3 regions of the Exiguobacterium sp. MMG028 genome follow, and region 3 is predicted to be linked to each of the others. Evidence: riboswitches for the same ligand, from Rfam matches in the RefSeq annotation. Region 3 holds a riboswitch; each other region holds the start of a gene.
The links. Region 3 has a riboswitch for thiamine pyrophosphate ahead of tenA (thiaminase II). Riboswitches for the same ligand answer to the same signal wherever they lie in the genome.
Positions count from the first base shown of each region.

Region 1 (6,483 bases), on a different contig from region 3:
AGCGGTTGTTTGCCGTCGTGTACTTCAATCTCAATCTCATCATTTACAGATTCAATATATGACGTCAACGCTTCCACGTCTGATTCAGATGAACCTTCACCTGTTAAGATCGTGATGATTTCATCGTCTGCTTCGACGAGTGCATCGACCAATTTCTTAGCCGCTTCGAGGCTTGACGTCGATGAAGAAACAATTTTCTTCTCTGCAATCGCCATATGCTCGTCTTTCTTGATTTCCACGCCATCGATGCTCGTATCACGAACAGCGTAAGTGACTTGACCAGACTTCACAGTCGCGGCAGCCGCTTTCATCGCTTGTTCGTTCATCTCGACATCCGCCTCTGGGTTGAAGGCGATTGCAGCCGCAAGACCTTGTGGGACCGTCTTCGTCGGGATGACAGAGACGCCGCATGGTGCGACAGACGCCGCTTGCTCAGCAGCCATGATGATGTTTGAGTTGTTCGGGAAGATAAAGACATGTTCCGCATGTGCAGATTCAATCGCCTTGACGATATCTTCTGTCGATGGGTTCATCGTCTGACCGCCTTCGATAACATGTGCCGCCCCAAGCGAACGGAACAATTCACTGACACCTTCACCCATTGCCACCGTTACGATCGCAAATGGTGCTTTTGGCTTCTCGGCCTGTTGAACACCGTGCTGATTTGCGCCGTGTTCTTCTTCAAGGATTGTCGAGTGTTGTTGACGCATGTTCTCGATTTTGACTGCAACGAGTTCACCGAAACGCTGACCTTTCGTGATGACCTCACCTGGAGTCTCGACGTGAACGTGAACTTTTAAGAGTTCTTCGTCCGCGACGACAAGGAGAGAATCTCCTAGTTCTGACAATTCGTTACGGAATGCGTCTTCATTGAACGGCGCATCCTTTAACTTATCGTCTTGGAAACGAACCATGATTTCCGTGCAGTAGCCGAATTCAATGTCTTCTGTTGACATGAATCCTTGTGCAGCATGGGCATGATGTTCTGCCTCGATCAACGCATCCATGACAGGTGCATGTGGTTTCTCGAGTTCTTTTCCTTCAAGGCTTGCAAGGAATCCTTCGTAGATGACGAGAAGACCTTGACCGCCTGAGTCGACGACGCCGACTTCTTTTAATACCGGCAACAAGTCCGGTGTACGGTCTAACGATGCTTTCGCTTCTACGATGACACGTTTCATAAATTCAGTGAAATCACTTGTCGACTCTGACGCAAGAAGCGCTTCGTCGGCCGCTTCACGAGCAACCGTCAAAATCGTTCCTTCAACCGGTTTCATAACCGCCTTGTATGCCGTGTCGACACCGCGCTTGAGCGCCTCTGCAAAATCAACCGTTGTCAGTTCCGCTTTGCCTTCAACCGCTTTACCGAATCCACGGAACAACTGACTTAAAATAACGCCTGAGTTTCCTCGTGCTCCCATAAGTAGTCCACGAGCAAACTTCGATGACACCTCTGCGATATCTGATGAGTTCATCGCTGCTACTTCTTTCGCACCCGACGTCATCGTCAAGTTCATGTTCGTTCCCGTATCTCCGTCTGGAACCGGGAAGACGTTAAGCGAATCCACATAATCTGCGTTTTGGCTCAAGTTGGCCGCTCCGTTCGCGATCATGTTTGAGAGCGCCAATCCATCTAAACGTTTTAAACCCACACCAAATCCTCCTCCGTTTTCGTCAGTCATTCGTCAGACGAACGCCTTGAACGAATATATTTACCGACGAAACGTTTAATCCTAAAGTTTCTCCGAGCGTATACTTCACTCGGCTCTGAACGTTGTATGCAACTTCAGATACTTTCGTTCCGTAGCTTACAATGATGTGCATGTCGATATGTACGTCTTCGTCTTCTTGACGTACGACGACACCACGCGCGTAATTTTCACGTTTTAACAATTCAGCAATGCCGTCTTTTAATTGTGCTTGTGAAGCCATGCCGACCACACCGAAGCATTCCATCGCTGCACCACCTGCGAGTGTCGCGATGACGTCACTTGTGATGTCAATATTGCCATATGTTGTCTTCATTTCAATTGCCATATGGAGTAGCCTCCTTTATTCGGAATGATTCCTAATGTACATTCTACAATAAGTACCTAGTTATTAAAAGAACCTGCTCCAGAAACTCGGTCAATTAACGCGATAACCTCATTCATTATTCAAATCCTTGAGAGTAATGTCAAGTTTTTTTCTTGTCATGGTACGATTTTCTAGTTGCATCGGGAAAAAAGCCGTGCTAATATAAACGAGTGTCTATTAGGACGAACCCACATAAAAAAGGAGGGGAAACGCATGGCACGTAAATGCTACGTAACAGGTAAATCACCTAAATCAGGTAACAACCGTTCGCACGCACTCAACAAGACAAAACGTACTTGGGGTGTAAACGTACAAAAAGTTCGTATTCTCGTTGACGGTAAACCGAAACGCGTTTGGGTTTCAGCTCGCGCACTTAAATCAGGTCTCGTTGAACGCGTATAATACTTATACACGAACGAATAAATCCCAGCGGCATTCGCCGATGGGATTTTTTTTTGCTTATTTTTTGATGATCATGACGAGAACCATTCCTTGATGGACCGTCAATCGGGCAGACGCTTCGATCCATTCATTCGAAATCGTCAACGCCTCCCCACTCTTGACCTCATGATGGTCGAGTGGATATTTGACACCTTCAATCGAGATCGTGGCCGTCTTCCAAGGCATGAAGGAAAGATAGTGCCCGTCTCGCTTCATAATGACCTCGCTACCTGTTCTCACGAGATAAACCGTTTGACCTTCTCCGTGAAGAACCATCTCCGGATACGCTTCAAGTAAGCCGACGTTCGCAAACGTCATATCGATGCGTCCGCCTAAGCCACCATATACATCCATCCGTGTCGCCCCGCGTTCTCTCGCGAACGCTAGTGCAATCTCTAAGTCCGTCACGTCTTTCTCCGAAGGATAGCGTAGCGCCTCCTCAGGCGGTAGTCCTTTAAACGAATCAAAATCCCCGACCACGACGTCTGGCATGATCCCTTCATCTAATAATCTTTGATATCCACCATCGACACCGATGACAAAATCGGCATCACGCGGTAAGTCCGGAATGGGTTCCGGACTCGCCGCGACAATCAATATATTCATTGACGGAGATCCCGTGTCGCCACACGCGTGAAACGTGGTGCTGTCGTGAAGAGGAGCACCAACACGATGGCTGAGATGACAAAGGATGGTGCCATATACGTAGCATTGTAGCCGAGTGAATAGGCGACGACCGGACCTTCTGCATATTTAGCAAAGAAGACAATTCCCGAGATGACGTGCGCCGCGTATCGTAACATCGAACCAAGGAGCGCCCCGAGTACTAAATATGTGGCAAGCGTCTTCGTCGCCCCGTTGCTCGCAGCTTGCTTCACACGCCCCGCGAAAACGCCGGCCATTCCGACGAGACCATAAGCGACCGTATAGTCGAGCAAGAATTGTACGGGCGTGAAAATATAGGCACCGAACAAGAGTTGGAGTGTCCCAACGAGGGCACCTGTCGCGAGACCACCTTTTAGTCCGTGGCGGAATGCCATCACAAAGATCGGGAGCATCGCTAAACTGATGGATCCCCCTTGTGGCAAACGGTATGGAATGAGCAAATCAAAAATGAGCCCGAGCGCTGCAAACAATGAAATTTCAATGAGCGCTTGTAATTTGAAACGTGATTTCATCTTTCTTCCTCCTTTATTTGGTTGAACGACAAAAAGCAGCATGACGTAAACGCCATGCTGCTTGGATTCGCAACGTGCATTTTCGCCACATCCCTACGTCCGTGTGAACGGAACAGGTTCAAAGGGTTAGCGTATGCCTCTCAGCCACATCATGTGACACCCCTTGCGACTCTATCTTGTTGTTCTATCGTCGATTATACACGAGATGCGCCACGAATGCTATCGATGGCTGCTTTATAATCTGGTTGATTATAGATGGCTGATCCCGCAACAAGGACATCAGCCCCTGCGTCGATGCAATGTTTTGCCGTTTCCGCGTTGACACCACCATCGATTTCAATCTCAAAATCAAGCTGACGGTCTTGGCGGAGCTGACTGAGTGCTGAAATTTTCGGTACGACCGATTCGATGAAGGCTTGTCCCCCGAACCCTGGGTTGACGGTCATGAGCAATACCATGTCGACGTCCGCAAGCACGTGCTCAATCGTCGAGAGTGGTGTATGTGGATTCAAGACGACTCCACATTTTGCACCTGCCGCTTTGATTTGTTGCAAGACGCGATGCAAATGGTTTGTCGCTTCCACGTGAACGGTGACGATGTCCGCTCCTGCCTTCACAAAGTCTTCGACGTAGCGTTCCGGTTGGTCAATCATCAAATGCACATCAAGGACCATGTCTGATTTTTTACGCAAGCTTGCGAGTACGGGTAGACCAATCGAGATGTTCGGTACGAACTGCCCGTCCATGACGTCAAAATGAATATAGTCCGCTCCCGCTTCTTGAACAGCTTTCACTTCAGCCTCCAAATTGGCAAAGTCGGCCGCTAAAATAGATGGTGCAATTTTAATCATCTGTCAATACCTCCGTTTTCGATCGTTTAACTCCTCCATAAAGGTAACATAATTCTCGTACCGTGTTGAAGCGATTTCACCATTTTCAACGCCTTGTTTGATGGCACATCCCGGTTCATTGAGGTGAGCACATCCGCGGAACTTACAATCGTCATGGCGTTCCACGAACTCAGGAAAACACCATCTGAGTTCGTCCGCCTCAAGTTCTTGCGGAAACTCCAAGCTTGAAAATCCAGGTGTGTCAGCAACCAGCCCATCCGCTAATTGAATCAGCGTCACGTGACGCGTCGTATGCTTCCCTCGACCGAGTGATTTAGAGATTTTCCCTGTCGCCAACTCGAGCTCTGGTGCGACGGCGTTGAGTAACGAACTTTTTCCGACACCGGTCTGACCGGCGAAGACACTCGTCTTCCCTTCGAAGAGCCCGCGTACTTGATCCACTCCGCGCGCATGCTCCGTCGATGTCTCAATCACCTCATACCCGATGGCGCGATAGCGTGCAACCGCCTCCCGAATCGGCTCGACTTCATGTTCATCAAGCAAGTCCATCTTCGTCAAGACGATGATCGGATGAACCTGTTTCGATTCAATGAGGACGAGGAAACGGTCGAGCAAATGATACGAAAACGCCGGTTCTTTTACGGAAAAGAGGAGAAACGCCTGATCGATATTTGCAATCGGCGGGCGAACGAGGTGGTTTTGACGCTCTTCCACTTCTAAAATATAGCCGGTTCCATCTTCTTGATCTTGAATCACCACATCGTCGCCGACGACAGGTGAGATGTTGCGCTTTCGAAAGTTCCCTCTAGCCCGACAACGAATCTCTTGATTCGTCTCGGTCATCACATCGTAAAACCCGCCTTGAAGGCGAATGATTGTTCCTTTCATTATGACTACCTCCTTTAAAAAAGAGGTGACGACTCCGTCACCTCTTTATTGTGCCTCTTCAGCTTGTGCATATGTGACTGAATCTGTTCGAACAATCTCTCCATCGACTTCAATCGTCGCCGTCCCGACTTCGTCAGGGGCAATGACGAGCGTATATGAATACGTTGTCGTCTCTGTGATTTGATCACGAAGCACCTCAATCTCACCGCGTGCGTCAACCGTACGAATCACGACTTCTACCGTCTTCGGTTTCTTGTCTTTGTCCGGCTGTTCGACTTCCACAGCCACTTCACGTTCAATTGAAATATCGGTCGGTTCAACGCCTTCCGATACGATGACCGTGAGCTCAGTTCCCGGGTCGACTGCTGTCCCGGCTGTCGGAAGTTGACGGATGATCTGACCTTTTGGAACACTTGTCGAAAATTCATCCCGCTTTACGATTTTCAGTTTGTTCTGTTCAGCATAAATGGATGCTTCGTCGAACGTATACCCAGCAAGGTTCGATAGTTCCACTTTATTGCTCCCTGTCGACACGACGAGTGTGACCGTCACCTCTGAAGGAACGACCTCTTCACCTGGGTCAACCGATTGGGAAATCACATCTCCGTTATTCACCGTTTCGGAAGCTTCTGTTGTGATTTCAAGGTCGCTGAATGCCAAGTCTTTCAGCATACGTTCGGCGGCAGTTTGCGAAAGACCTTCTACATTCGGCATTTCGACTGTCTCTTTCCCGGCCGATACGACAATCGTCACGGTCGTTCCACGTTTCGGTTTACGTCCTTCTTGTGGATTTTGCGAAATGACCTCACCCTCCGCGATGTCATCGCTCGCCCGCTCTGTCACTTCGACGACAAACCCGGAAGCTTCAAGTTCTGTCGTCGCATCCCCGATACTCATACCGACGACATCCGGCACGACCGAACGTGACATCTCATCAGCGACCACGTAAGCGGCAATGCTTCCACCAATCAATAGAACGATGAGTAGAATCCAAATCCACCATTTTCGTTTCTTCTTTTTCACAGGAACCTCTTCTGGTTCCTGTTCTT
Region 1 covers NZ_JAQJIN010000001.1:931,525-938,007, forward strand. The annotation lists gene PJK55_RS04945 (DAK2 domain-containing protein) at 1-1,652, opposite strand, end outside; gene PJK55_RS04950 (Asp23/Gls24 family envelope stress response protein) at 1,675-2,037, opposite strand; gene rpmB (50S ribosomal protein L28) at 2,290-2,478, shown strand; gene PJK55_RS04960 (thiamine diphosphokinase) at 2,536-3,123, opposite strand; gene thiT (energy-coupled thiamine transporter ThiT) at 3,120-3,695, opposite strand; TPP riboswitch at 3,769-3,869, opposite strand; gene rpe (ribulose-phosphate 3-epimerase) at 3,890-4,546, opposite strand; gene rsgA (ribosome small subunit-dependent GTPase A) at 4,550-5,437, opposite strand; gene pknB (Stk1 family PASTA domain-containing Ser/Thr kinase) at 5,480-6,483, opposite strand, start outside.
Region 1: it holds a riboswitch for thiamine pyrophosphate, as region 3 does, so the genes downstream of both, thiT (energy-coupled thiamine transporter ThiT) here and tenA (thiaminase II) in region 3, are expected to answer to the same signal.

Region 2 (6,483 bases), on a different contig from region 3:
CCACGCACGTCAAGTCTGGGACTCGCTCTACATCGATCGAGTCAAATCGATGGACGCGCTGAACGTCCGTGACGAAGTACGCGATTACTTAACTGAGAAATATGTCATCTCGACACAAGAACTGTTCGTCAAACAAGAAGCGGGCGATGGAACGGTCAAATTTTTACTTAAATTGCATGATGGTCACTATATCGAGACGGTGCTCATGCGTCATAAATATGGTCGCTCGGTCTGTGTGACGACACAGGTCGGTTGTAACATCGGCTGCAGCTTCTGTGCGAGCGGCTTGTTGAAAAAGACACGTGATTTGACGGCTGGTGAGGTCGTCGAGCAGATCATGACTGTCCAACATTTCCTCGATGGAGAAGGAGAAGGGGACCGTGTCAGTCATATCGTCGTTATGGGAATCGGTGAACCGTTCGATAACTTCGATAACTTGGTCGACTTCTTGCGCGTCGTAAAAGATGAGCGTGGTCTTGCAATCGCCCCACGTAAAATCAACGTGTCGACGAGTGGTCTTGCTGACAAGATTTATAAGTTTGCGGACCTCGACTTACGCATCAATTTGGCGCTATCTCTCCATGCGCCGAACGATGAGCTCCGTACACGAATCATGAAAATCAACCGGGCGTTCCCGCTTGATAAACTCATGCCGTCGATTCGCTATTACGTCGAGAAGACGAATAAGCGGATCACATTCGAGTATATCTTGCTCTCAAAAGTGAATGATTTACCGGAACATGCGGAAGAACTCGCGGACTTGATTGAAGACATCAAAGACAAGTCTTATATCAACTTGATTCCGTATAATCCGGTCAACGAGCATATCCAATATGAGCGAAGCACACCGGAAGATATCATGGCGTTTTATGATATCTTGAAAAAGCGTGGCGTCAATACGGGTGTCCGTCTCGAACACGGGACAGACATCGATGCAGCTTGCGGTCAGCTCCGCAGTAAGCATATGAACGTCGAAGGCGCGAAGTAATCAAATGGCCTCTCCGAATTTCGGGGAGGCCATTCGCTTATCGTTTTTGTCCGACATATTGAATCACAGCTGATTCACCGTGATGGAGTGATCCCTCTTCTCGCCAAACGACCGTCTCGTGCAAAAGGAGAGGTGCGAAATCGTCATTTAGTTGGTGGAACATCTCTTCGGTGTAAAGAAGGGAGAAGTCTTTTGGTCCACCTGTCCCGTAGGCAAGTTGATTTGTAGAGTACACTTCAGTCAGGAATACGCCACCAGGTCGTAGTATTTTTTGAATACCGGCGAGCACCTTTTCTCTGACTTGTGGTGGGAAGTGGCCGAAGATGCAGATGACTAGGTCATACGTATCTTGCGACCAGACCGCTTCATTCAAGTCAATCTGCTTCGTTTGAAGGGTGACGTTTCGTGAAGTCGCCAAGCGCTTCGCTTTTTCGAGTCCTATTTTTGAAGCGTCCCACATCTCGACGTTGAAGCCGAGCGTGGCGAGCCAGACTGCATTTCGTCCTTCCCCCTCTGCGATGGCCAATACATGTTTTCCTTCAATTTGATGAGACGTGAACCATTCACGTAAAAACTCGTTTGGCTCTGTCCCATACACATAATCCTCCGAGCTAAATCGTTCATCCCATTTAGACAAGACATTCACTTCCTCTCTATTTTTCTTTCACTATAGCAAATCGAACGGACGACGGTGAAAATCCATCACGATTTTCTGAATTCATGCATAGTCCAGATGGGAGAAGGGAATAGATTTCTGAACTAATGGATAGAGTGGAGGCTAAGTAATGGAGAGAGTAGATGCGTCGTTATGGATTCGGGTACGAAATACGCTTGGTGAAGGTCCTTGTTGGGATGCTGAATTGAAGCGTTTTTATTGGGTAGATATTGAAGGTCATACGTTATGGTGGTATGACGAGCGAGAAGACGAAATCTCTTCTTTCGAGGTCGGAAAACAAGTCGGTTTTGTCATACCAAAAGTGACGGATGGTGTCGTCCTTGGGTTGAAAGACGGAATCTATGAATGGGATGAAATCAATCGAGATCTAAATAAGATTGTCGAGTTGGATGACCCTGATGGTCGATTACGTTTCAACGATGGGAAAGCTGATCCATATGGTCGCATTTTTGCAGGTACGCTTCACCTTGAGGATGAAGAAAACGAAGCGACATTGTATCGAGTCGATCGAGATGGAACGACAACAACACTTATGGACGGGTTGACACTTTCGAACGGGTTGACATGGTCCCCTGACCATTCCGTTTTCTATCATATCGATACACCGACTGAAAAAATTCGGAAGTATGATTTTGATTTGAAGTCAGGAACGCTCTCGAACGGAGAGGTCGTCGTTGATTTTTCAGAGGAAGAAGGCTTTCCTGACGGGATGACGTCCGACTCTGAAGGCTGTCTATGGATTGCACATTACGCTGGTGGAAGAGTGTCACGTTGGGACCCTTCGACAGGTAAAAAATTATTGGAAGTGCATGTTCCTGCACCGAATGTCACCTCATGCGCCTTTATCGGGGATGGGCTTAATCGATTAGCCATCACGACGGCTCGTGAAGGAATGGATGAGGAGGCGCTTGCCGAATATCCAGATGCGGGATCGGTATTTATCGTCGACACAGAAGTGAAAGGGATGCCATTGTATCGTTTCGGTCGCTGAGGAGGAAATACGATGGTGAAACGACTGTTGGTTCGAGCAGGTATTGGGTTGGCAGTTGCTGCAGCAGTTAAGATGGGGATTCAAAAGATCCAAGAAAATCGAGCACGTGAAAAAGACCATTCGTACCTCGACCCAAAGTGGGATGAGGTGCCGAGCGTCGATTCAGACAAAGACGAGGATGAAGTCGGATTGACTCAACTCGACTCGATTTATCGGGCTGAATGGCAGGCGAATGCTTACCCGCGCTCAGAAGCAGAACGAAGAGCGTTGGAAGAATGATTATACTTTCTTCGAAAACACGTCCGTGTGGCGTGTTTTTTTGTTGACAAAAAGATGTTCCCATTCCATTATATAAAAAGTAATCATTACGATTTAAATGGAGGATATATCATGAAACGAATTCCAATTACGGTACTCTCTGGGTATCTTGGTAGCGGCAAGACGACACTGCTTAACCACATCTTACATAACCGAGATCACAAGAAATATGCCGTCATCGTGAACGATATGAGTGAACTGAATATCGATGAAAAGTTGATCGAGCAAGGAGGATTCTCCCGGACTGATGAAAAATTAGTCGAACTTTCGAACGGATGCATCTGTTGCACGCTCCGAGAAGATTTGTTGACAGCCGTCTATGACTTGACGAAAGATCGCGAGCTAGATGGCATCATTATCGAGTCTTCTGGTATCTCTGAGCCGATTCCCGTTGCGCAGACGTTCACGTATGCCGACGACGCGCTCGGGATCGATTTGACGAGCCGTGTCTATATCGATGCGATGATCACTGTCGTCGATGCGTACCGCTTCTTCAAAGATTTCAATTCCGGTGAATCGCTTATGGAACGCCAACAAGCCGTCGATACAGGTGACGTACGTGAAGTCGTCGACCTTCTCGTCGACCAAGTCGAGTTTGCGGACATCATCGTATTGAACAAGGCGGACAGGGTATCTGAAGAAGAACTGCAGGAGATGAAGGGCTTACTGAAAACGCTCAATCCGAGTGCTAAGTTGTTGACGTCGACCTACTCGAATGTGGCGTTAGACGACCTACTAGACGTCCGGTTGTTCGATTTTGACCAAGCGATGCGCGCTGCAGGTTGGATTCAAGAACTCGAGTCGGAAGAACATACGCCGGAAACGGAAGAGTATGGCATCAGTTCGTTCGTTTACCGTCGGCGTCGACCATTCCATCCTGAGCGTTTGATGAATTGGATGGAACATTACCCTGAAGAAATCGTTCGTGCCAAAGGTTTCTTATGGATTGCGACACGAAACGACCTCGCTTGTCTGTTTTCGCAGGCTGGGTATGCATCAACGCTCGAACATGCGGGTCGTTGGTTAGCGACACTTCCGGAGAGTGAACGAGAGGCTATGTTTGCAACCGAACCAGAACTGCGCGAAGACTACATCGAGCCGTACGGAGACCGACAGAACGAATTGGTCCTCATCGGTCAACGAATGGACCGGGAGACGGTCGAGCGGTCACTTGACGCTTGCTTGTTGACGGATGAGGAGATGGAAACATCGTGGGATACGCTCCATGATCCGCTCCCTGGTACGGGTCAATTCGTCACGTATTCAGATTGACCGTTTACAAAAGATTAAAACATCGCTATACTGTGACTGCATAAGTAACCGCATATTAATGACTGCACTAGGGGTGCTTCGGCTGAGATGAGAGCATGGCTCCGATCCCTTATAACTCGATCCAGATAATACTGGCGTGAGGAAGTGCGGCACTTTCTCTATGCAAGTTTGTATAGATTTTGTTGCTGCATTCTCATGAATGCGGCTTTTTTTATGCAAACACATTTAGAGGGGGAAATAGAATGAATGAATCATGTGGTACGAGTCCGATTGTCGGGTTTCGATTCACACTGAGCCCGATGACAGACGATTTTGTCGGGACAATCAAAGGTGCTCTAAAACGAACGGATCTGTCAGGTGTGTGGAAACATACGGATGACGTGTCGACGGTCATCCGTGGACGAGTCGAGCATGTGTTTGACGTCGCTCGAACGGTGTTGAGTCTTGCTTCGGAGGAAAGGAAGCACGTCTCGATGAGCGGAACGTTCTCTGTCGGTTGTCCAGGAGATTCAACGGGAGATGAGGCACTCGAGGCTCCGAGCGAACCATCAAACGGTGCATCAAGAGACCAGTATGTGTCTTCGCAGTTCGCACTCTATCCGATGGGTGCTGACAATTACATGGAACTCATCTATGAAGAAATCGAGCAAGCAAAACAGGCTGGTGTCTATAACGAGTCGATGCATTATGCATCAGGCATCCATGGGAACTTAGATGACGTGTTCTCGTACTATGAGGGGGCTTTTAAGCGGACGCGCGAAAAGAACCGACATGTTGTCATGACGGTGACGTTCAGCGTAAATAGTCCGTCACATGGAGGGCGACATGCTTAAATCGTGGAAATTGAAAGAAGTCGTCCTTGTCTCCGTATTATCTGTTGTCTTCGCGGTCGTCTATTTATTGTTCGTTCATATCGGTAACTTGTGGGCAGGGTTGATCGGTCCCATCGCCTACGAGTGGATCTTTGGCATCTGGTTTATCGTATCGATTATCTCGGCATACATCATTCGCAAACCGGGGGCGGCATTCATCTCAGAAGTGATGGCCGCAACGATTGAGATGTTGATTGGGAATGCCATTGGGCCACGCATCATCTTGGTCGGCATCGTTCAAGGTCTAGGGGCAGAAGCCGTCTTTGCGATGACGGGCTACAGACGTTATGAGCTATGGGTTCTTATGCTGGCCGGATTTGGGTCGGCTGTCACGAGTTTCGTCTATACATATTTCATGAGTGGGTTCGCGATGTTAGAGCCAGGTTATGTGGCGACGATGTTCGGGCTAAGAGCCGTCAGTGGGATGGTCATCGCTGGGATCGGTGGGAAGTTGCTCAGTGACCTATTGCTGAAGACAGGATCACTTCGCGGTTATGCGATTTCACGAAGTGGGAACGTCCATGGTTGAGACAGAGTCACTTCATTTTCGATTCCCAGAGAGTTCTGAGGCGATTCTTGAAGACGTGACCGTTTCAATCCGTCAAGGTCGTACGATTCTTAGTGGGGCGAGCGGGAGCGGGAAGTCGACACTTCTCGCGCTATTCAACCGTCTCTATCCGGAGAATTGTGACGGAATCCTTGATGGTAGACTCGAACTACTTGGACGATCATACGACGACTATGCACCTGGCGAAATCAATCAGCGGGTTGGGACGGTGTTTCAAGACCCGGATACGCAATTTGTCATGGAGCGGGTGGAAGAAGAACTGATCTTCACACTTGAGAACTTGTCGACACCTGTCTCAGACATCGAACAACGCGTGACGGAAATCCTCGAATCGTTACAGTTGAGTGATTATCGAAACCGAAAAATCGATTCGTTGTCAGGCGGACAGAAACAGCGGATTGCTGTTGCGTGCGCTCTAGTCGGAAGACCGGAATGGCTACTGCTCGATGAACCGTTGACGCATCTAGACCCAGTGACCGCGCAAGAATTTGTAAAATGGCTCGACAAGATGAAAGACCTGAACGTCATTGTCGTCGAGCATCGCCCTCATCTATGGGGGGATTACTTTGACTGGCATATTGAGTTAGAGCGAGGGTGTGTCGTTAGGAATGAATCATTCCGTCCGGTCGAGGATTTTGCATTCGTGAAGTCGAACGCGTCACTCTCAGCTATTCAACGCTACAAGGTTAAAGAGGTCAGACGTGATTCGTTTCAGCTCAACGAGACGGTGCTCCACGTCCGGGCTGGAGAAGTGATTGCCATTCTCGGACCGAATGGGAGCGGGAAGTCGACATTTTT
Region 2 covers NZ_JAQJIN010000001.1:535,369-541,851, forward strand. The annotation lists gene rlmN (23S rRNA (adenine(2503)-C(2))-methyltransferase RlmN) at 1-988, shown strand, start outside; gene PJK55_RS02885 (class I SAM-dependent methyltransferase) at 1,026-1,634, opposite strand; gene PJK55_RS02890 (SMP-30/gluconolactonase/LRE family protein) at 1,774-2,655, shown strand; gene PJK55_RS02895 (hypothetical protein) at 2,668-2,934, shown strand; gene PJK55_RS02900 (GTP-binding protein) at 3,046-4,245, shown strand; TPP riboswitch at 4,305-4,405, shown strand; gene PJK55_RS02905 (YkoF family thiamine/hydroxymethylpyrimidine-binding protein) at 4,488-5,078, shown strand; gene PJK55_RS02910 (ECF transporter S component) at 5,071-5,646, shown strand; gene PJK55_RS02915 (ABC transporter ATP-binding protein) at 5,639-6,483, shown strand, end outside.
Region 2: it holds a riboswitch for thiamine pyrophosphate, as region 3 does, so the genes downstream of both, PJK55_RS02905 (YkoF family thiamine/hydroxymethylpyrimidine-binding protein) here and tenA (thiaminase II) in region 3, are expected to answer to the same signal.

Region 3 (6,483 bases):
TGAATCAGATCCTGCAATCGTCAAGACTTGTGGTCTCATGAGGTCGACACCTCGATTCGATTCGTCGGGATTGTATATTGCGTCAATTGATGGAGGGCATTTAAAAAGTGAATCGGAAAATCTCCTGGTCCTTCTGCCCGTTCACTCGCCAACTCCCCGCAATAGGCATATCCTGATACGGCTGTCACCGTCGCCTTGAGGGCATTCTTTTCGACCGCTAGACATGCTCCGACGACCGCACTGAGTAAACAGCCTGTACCGGTCGTTTCAGTCATCCGTTTTGTCCCTCCATGAACTTCTATGACGACACTTCCATCGCTGGCCACGTCTTCTTTTCCTGTCACGGCCACGACACATCCATATCGTTTCGCCGCTTCGAGTGCCAATTGATTTGGTTCATACGCCCCGTCACCCGCATCGACACCTCGCGCTGTCCAATCAACGCCAATCAATGTGGCAATTTCTCCTGCATTTCCACGAATGACTGACACGCGGACGTGACGAAGGATCCGCTCGACGACATCTCGACGAAATGATGTCGCCCCGACACCGACAGGATCGAGCACGACCGGACATCCCGCTTCATTTGCAGCTTGCCCCGCACGAATCATCGTCGCTTCCGTCATCGTCCCAAGTGTACCGATGTTGAGTACGAGTGCATCGCTCACAAACGTCATCTCCGCTACTTCTTCAATCGCGTCGGCCATGACGGGAGAAGCACCAATGGCGAGCAGTCCATTCGCCGAAAAGTTAGCAACGACCGTGTTTGTGATGTTGTGGATCAATGGCGATTGTTTTCGAACCTCACTCCAAATCTCATGTCTCATTGGTTGACCTCCTGTGACAATGTCCATGACTCTAGTGTCCACGCCATTTCCCAAAAAGCGACTTCGTAATAGCAACTCTTCAAGAAGAGTTTTGTGTGACGAAGCCGTTCTTCTTCTGTCGCTTGTCCAGCCAATTCATCCAACCGATCAATCTGTTCTTCCACCAACTCACGGAACCACTCCGAACCGTACGTCGCAATCCAAGCTGAATAAATCGGATGGTCGGGTCGTTTATCTTTTAAGCGTTCACCGATTTCGTAATACACCCAATAACACGGAAGGATTGACGCCAATACGTCACCGAGTGTCGGTCCTGCCTGTTGCATATGAAGCGCATACGCGTAAGCGGTCGGTGCCGGCTCGAATGTCGCCAGTTCAACATCCGTCACGTTGAGCATCGTAAAGAACTCACGATGAAGTGAAAGTTCTGCCTCAATCGTGTGCAACGCATGCGTCAAAAAGCGACTCGATAGCTCCATCGTCGGTGCAAGCGTCGCCCCTTTGGCCTGGACTTTCGAGAATTGATTCAAATAATACGAGTCTTGCATGACGTAATGTCTAAACTTCTTCTCATCAAGCGTTCCTTCTCCGAGTGAACGGACGAACGGATGATGAAAGCTTGCTTCAAACAATCCATCCGCTTCCTGACGTAGGTGATCTGTAAATTTCATAGTAACTCCCCCTTATAACAGATAAAAAGACGCCGCCTCCCATAACGGAAGCGGCGTCTCGAACAGTCATATCTAGGTGAAGCCATATGAGTCGTCTCGCCCACTTCCCTACGCTAGCGTGAACTAGATCAGGTTCGAAGGGTCTGGACCTTGTCCATCTCAGCCGCGTGACGCGACTCCCCTAGTGGCAAACATTATGAAATTCAGTCGTCTTCGACCACATTCTATCAATCTTTTGATCAATTGCAAACCTTTTCCTACTCGGTCGGTCAAGACACGAAGATTTTCCTAGCGTCCCGTGATCAGTAAGAACATATTAAATGCGACGAGACCGAGTGGTAGCATCGCGACCAAAATAATCGGCCATTTTTTTAAGCGAATGCCGACAAAGAGGACAAGACTTCCGACTAGAAGAGCAATAAATGTCGTATATGGATTCATGAAAAAACGCTCCTTTCTCTATAAGGAGCGTTTCCCGGCTCACGCCGTCATTAATCGTTCGAATGTCGAAGTGTTGCACATGCAGCACGAACACGTCTGGCTTCCTCTTCTTGGAACACGAAATCACCTTGCTCGGCGACACGTTGTGCACAAAAGAAGAAGAGTGATTGCAAGCGGTCATGTGTGTCTTCGATCGCGCTCAGCTCAGCTGAGGCATATGTCGCCCCGAGCATTTCCCACAGCTCTTCAGGCAAGTGGTCGCGCATCCCGTCACCCGATTTCCCAAGATTCACAGAAAAGTTCGTCGCATAGCCAATGTTCCATTCCATCATCTGACGGAGCATATTTCGCATGATGTCGAGGTGATCGAGCGCGTATAACACCTGGTGTCGCTTGATTCCTTTGACGACATAGAGTGACACCCACCAAAACTCATTCCAACAAGCCACATACTCATCAGCAGAAGGGCGTGTCACACGGTATGTGTTATCTGAAGGTGTCACACTCGGATGATGATCTCGATCGAACACAATCTGACTGAGCGAATCAGCTTCGAGCATCTCATCAAGTTGCTCTATGCTTCGAATTGTCAAATCAATACGGTGTCCGTCTACATATTGCACCAAAAACGTTACATGTCGTTCGGAATCAAACGTTTCAGGTGTCTGCATGATCAAGACTTCTCCAAACATGTCGATCCATGAGCGATCGGTCGCAATCGCTCTCACATTTTCTACGTAAAAAACAAGGTCAACATCCTGGTATGGGTCTGGGCGGATGTTCGGATTGACGAGCGAGCCGTTCAAGACAACCGTTCGGATGTGTTCACGTTCTTTCGCGAACGCAATCAACTGTTCAATAATTTGTTCCGGTTTCATTCTATAATCGCCCCCAATGAGCGCGCGACTTGGATTGCCTGCATCGCGTCTAGTTTTGTTTGTTGTAAGGTCACGTTCGAAAAATCAACCCCGTCGACAAATGCTCCTCTGAAGTCGGCACCACGGCACACCGCATGTTGAAGTGTCGCCCGTGACAAGTCCGCCTGATGCCAAACCGTCTCGGTCAAATCAGCACCGTATAGGTCCGCCTCAACCAAACGAACGTGGGACCAATCCATTTTCTTAAGAGACACGTGACGAAGGTTGACGAATGACCAGTCCCCTTCTGTGACATGGACGCCCTCAAACTGGCTCTCCTCAAAGGAAGACCCCGTCATTTTACATTGCTCAAACTCACTCGTGAACAAATTGGCACCATGGAACTGACAGTTCAAAAATGAGCTGCCGACATGACGGGACGCATTCCATTTCGAATCGGTAAAATCACAGTTGATGAACTGACAGCGTTCCGTTTGTAGTTCCGTCGCATCGACGTATGTGAAGCGACAGTTCTCGAACGTGACGTGTGACAGCTCTTCGTCACGGAGTGTCACGTCGCGGAAATCTTCGTCTCGATATTGCGTATGTGGTTGAAACATAATATCCCTCCTTCAGGTATACTAGAACAGATTACAAAGATTGGAAGTGATATAGATGGACCTCGTATTCCCGACTGAACAAGGCGTCTTCAATTACCGCGTCGCCGGTATTTTCGTGAAAGACGGACACGTATTGATTCACCGAAATATCCGGGATGACTTTTGGGCACTGCCTGGTGGTCGCGTGACGCTCGGTGAAGAAGCCGCAACCGCCCTCGCACGCGAGCTACATGAAGAATTGGATATGCGCGTGACCGATACCACGTTCGCCTTCGTCCACGAGAACTTGTTTACCTACAACGACCAACCGTTTCATGAGATTGGACTGTACTTTTATGTAGACGGTGACCTCCCGCTCCAAGAAGGAGACTTTTACGGACCTGAAGGAGACCACCTCATCTATCGTTGGCAAAAACTTGACCGTCTTCGAGAGGTCACGCTCTATCCAGAAGTACTCGCACAACTACCGAATCGTTTGCCGTCTCATTCACTAAATCCGGCTTGAACTTAGAGAAGCGATTTCAACTCGTTTAAATGTCGAATCTCGTACGTCGACTCCATCGTCGCAGCCGCTTCATTCGGATTGAACCAACATGTATCTAGGCCGTACATCCGCCCACCGGCGATGTCTGCCGTGACTGAGTCGCCAATGATTAAGCCCTTCTCTGGCTTTACGTTCGGGATTCGATCAAAGACGTAGTCAAAGAACGGCTTCATCGGTTTTTGCGAGCCAGTCGCATCCGATACGAAGACGTCTTGGAAGTACGGCAATAGTCCCGATGACTCTAACCGTTTGAATTGCGTCTCCGTCACACCGTTTGTGACGATATAGAGCGGATAGTCCGCGCTCAGCGTTTGAACAATCTCTAACGCGCCGTCGACCATGTGTACGCCTGCATGTAAGTAGTCTCGATACTGCTGTTCGACCTGCGGACCGTCGACCGTGAGTCCGAGCGAATTGAACAGTTTCGTGTGACGACCGACGAGTACTTCTTCACGGTCTACTTCGCCGCGCTCAAATGCGCGCCATAGGCCGCTGTTAATGTCGACATACCGAGCCTTCACTTCATCCGTCATCCGGACATTGTAGGATGCGAGTAATTGTTCCAAGGCGACGTGCTCACTTTGTTTAAAATCTAATAACGTATCATCAATATCAAATAAAATCGCTTCATAACGTTTCATATTTCTTTCTAACCCCTCTCTTCGTCTAACTGTACAGGAAGTAGAAACGAACATCAAAAAAGGGAGATGAACGCAATCTCCCTTCATCTCTTCTTAACGATGAACCGAATGGACAACATATCAAACTTAATCTTCTTTATTCTTCTTGGCCCAGACAAGAAAGAAAATCGCCATTCCAATGAATAAAATCAACATCGAAAAAATCGATTGTTGCTCAAATGGTAAACTTGTGCGGGAAAATGCATATTGAGGTACGTACAAAAGAATCGGGATGATTAAATTAATCCATGTCTTTGTCCATACAGAGGTTATAAGTAATATGATCACAGCAACTACGAATAATACAAGTTGACCGTTCGAACCGAATGTAACCGTTGGCGTTTCAATAAAAATATCAAGCACCATCAAGCCGAGAAAAGATAACATTGGTAATGTAGCAAGTAAGCTATAAGTTAGTATATTTCTAAATTTGCTTTCTTTTGTGCGAATCGACATCGCTCGGAATGCTTGTGAGGCAGCCAACAAGAAGAGTAAGGCCACTAGTGGAAACCCAACCATTTGAATCGTCGAGAACGTCATCTCACCTTGAATGAAGTTCCCAATGATGATATAAGCGAATAAGTTGAGAATGATCATTGCGATGATTTTCATAAACCCCTTCTTATCGAATGCCATCTCGCGACCAATATATTGCATATAGGATTTCGGACTTTGTCCAATGACATCGTCCACATCCTTCCCTGCTTGCTCCGCTTCTAGCAAATGATCCTCTAATTCAAAGACAATATCTTTCACTTCAGTCTCAGATTTCCCGCTTGATATCAGATATACCGACAAATCATCTAAAAAATCACGACTTTTCTTTGAAAGTTCCATGCTTATTCATCCTCCTCGAGTACACGGTTCACACCATTCGATACTTCAGCCCATCGCTGTTTAAAGGCGAGTAATTCCTGTTGTCCGGATTCTGTCAGAATATAGTACTTCCGCTTTGGACCTCCTGACGGTAAAGTCTTTTGAATCGTTTCGACCCACCCATCTTTTTTCATACGCAATAACACCGGGTATATACTTCCTTCGCTCACCATTGTAAAACCATAATTCTGTAGTTTCTCAGACATTTCATATCCATATGTCTCACCTTTACTAATAATGGCTAACAGACATCCTTCAAGCAGACCTTTTAACATTTGACTCATTGCCATGGCGTGACCTCACTTTCAATCAACTATCTTGTTATACATAATAGTAATGGAAACCAATCCCATTTACAACTACTTTGTAAAACAAGTTAGTTACACTTTCAGATGTTTATTTTTATAAAATAAGTGAATACTTCCTATGGTGAAGAAAAACAAAGGAGTGTTCTACATGCATACAGATTTTACGAAAATGTACATCAATGGTGAGTGGGTAAGCGGATCAAGTGAGAAGTCGATCGACAACGTCAATCCGTTCTCGAACGAAACACTGTTCTCGATTCAATCAGCGGATGAAGATGATTTGAATCGTGCTTATGAAGCAGCCAAAGCGTCTCAGACGGACTGGGCTGACATGCTTCCGCAAGCACGACGAGAATTGATCGAGAAGTTTGCCCAGGTGACGATGGACAACAAGGAACTCATCGTCGATTGGCTCGTGAAAGAGTCTGGCAGTACACGAATCAAGGCAGAAGGCGAATTTGCCGCATCGATGGCTATCATCAAAGAAGCCGCGACATTCCCATTCCGTATGGACGGACTCATCAAACCTTCGGTCGTTCCGAATAAAGAGAACCGGGTTTATCGTAAACCACTCGGGGTCATCGGAATCATCAGTCCTTGGAATTTCCCGTTCCATTTGGCTGTTCGTTCAATCGTGACGGCTCTCGCGACCGGGAATG
Region 3 covers NZ_JAQJIN010000002.1:617,583-624,065, forward strand. The annotation lists gene thiD (bifunctional hydroxymethylpyrimidine kinase/phosphomethylpyrimidine kinase) at 1-39, opposite strand, end outside; gene thiM (hydroxyethylthiazole kinase) at 36-827, opposite strand; gene tenA (thiaminase II) at 824-1,498, opposite strand; TPP riboswitch at 1,587-1,691, opposite strand; gene PJK55_RS10335 (hypothetical protein) at 1,787-1,939, opposite strand; gene PJK55_RS10340 (aminoglycoside 6-adenylyltransferase) at 1,990-2,817, opposite strand; gene PJK55_RS10345 (pentapeptide repeat-containing protein) at 2,814-3,416, opposite strand; gene PJK55_RS10350 (NUDIX hydrolase) at 3,472-3,921, shown strand; gene PJK55_RS10355 (YjjG family noncanonical pyrimidine nucleotidase) at 3,924-4,601, opposite strand; gene PJK55_RS10360 (HAAS domain-containing protein) at 4,728-5,477, opposite strand; gene PJK55_RS10365 (PadR family transcriptional regulator) at 5,480-5,806, opposite strand; gene PJK55_RS10370 (aldehyde dehydrogenase family protein) at 5,973-6,483, shown strand, end outside.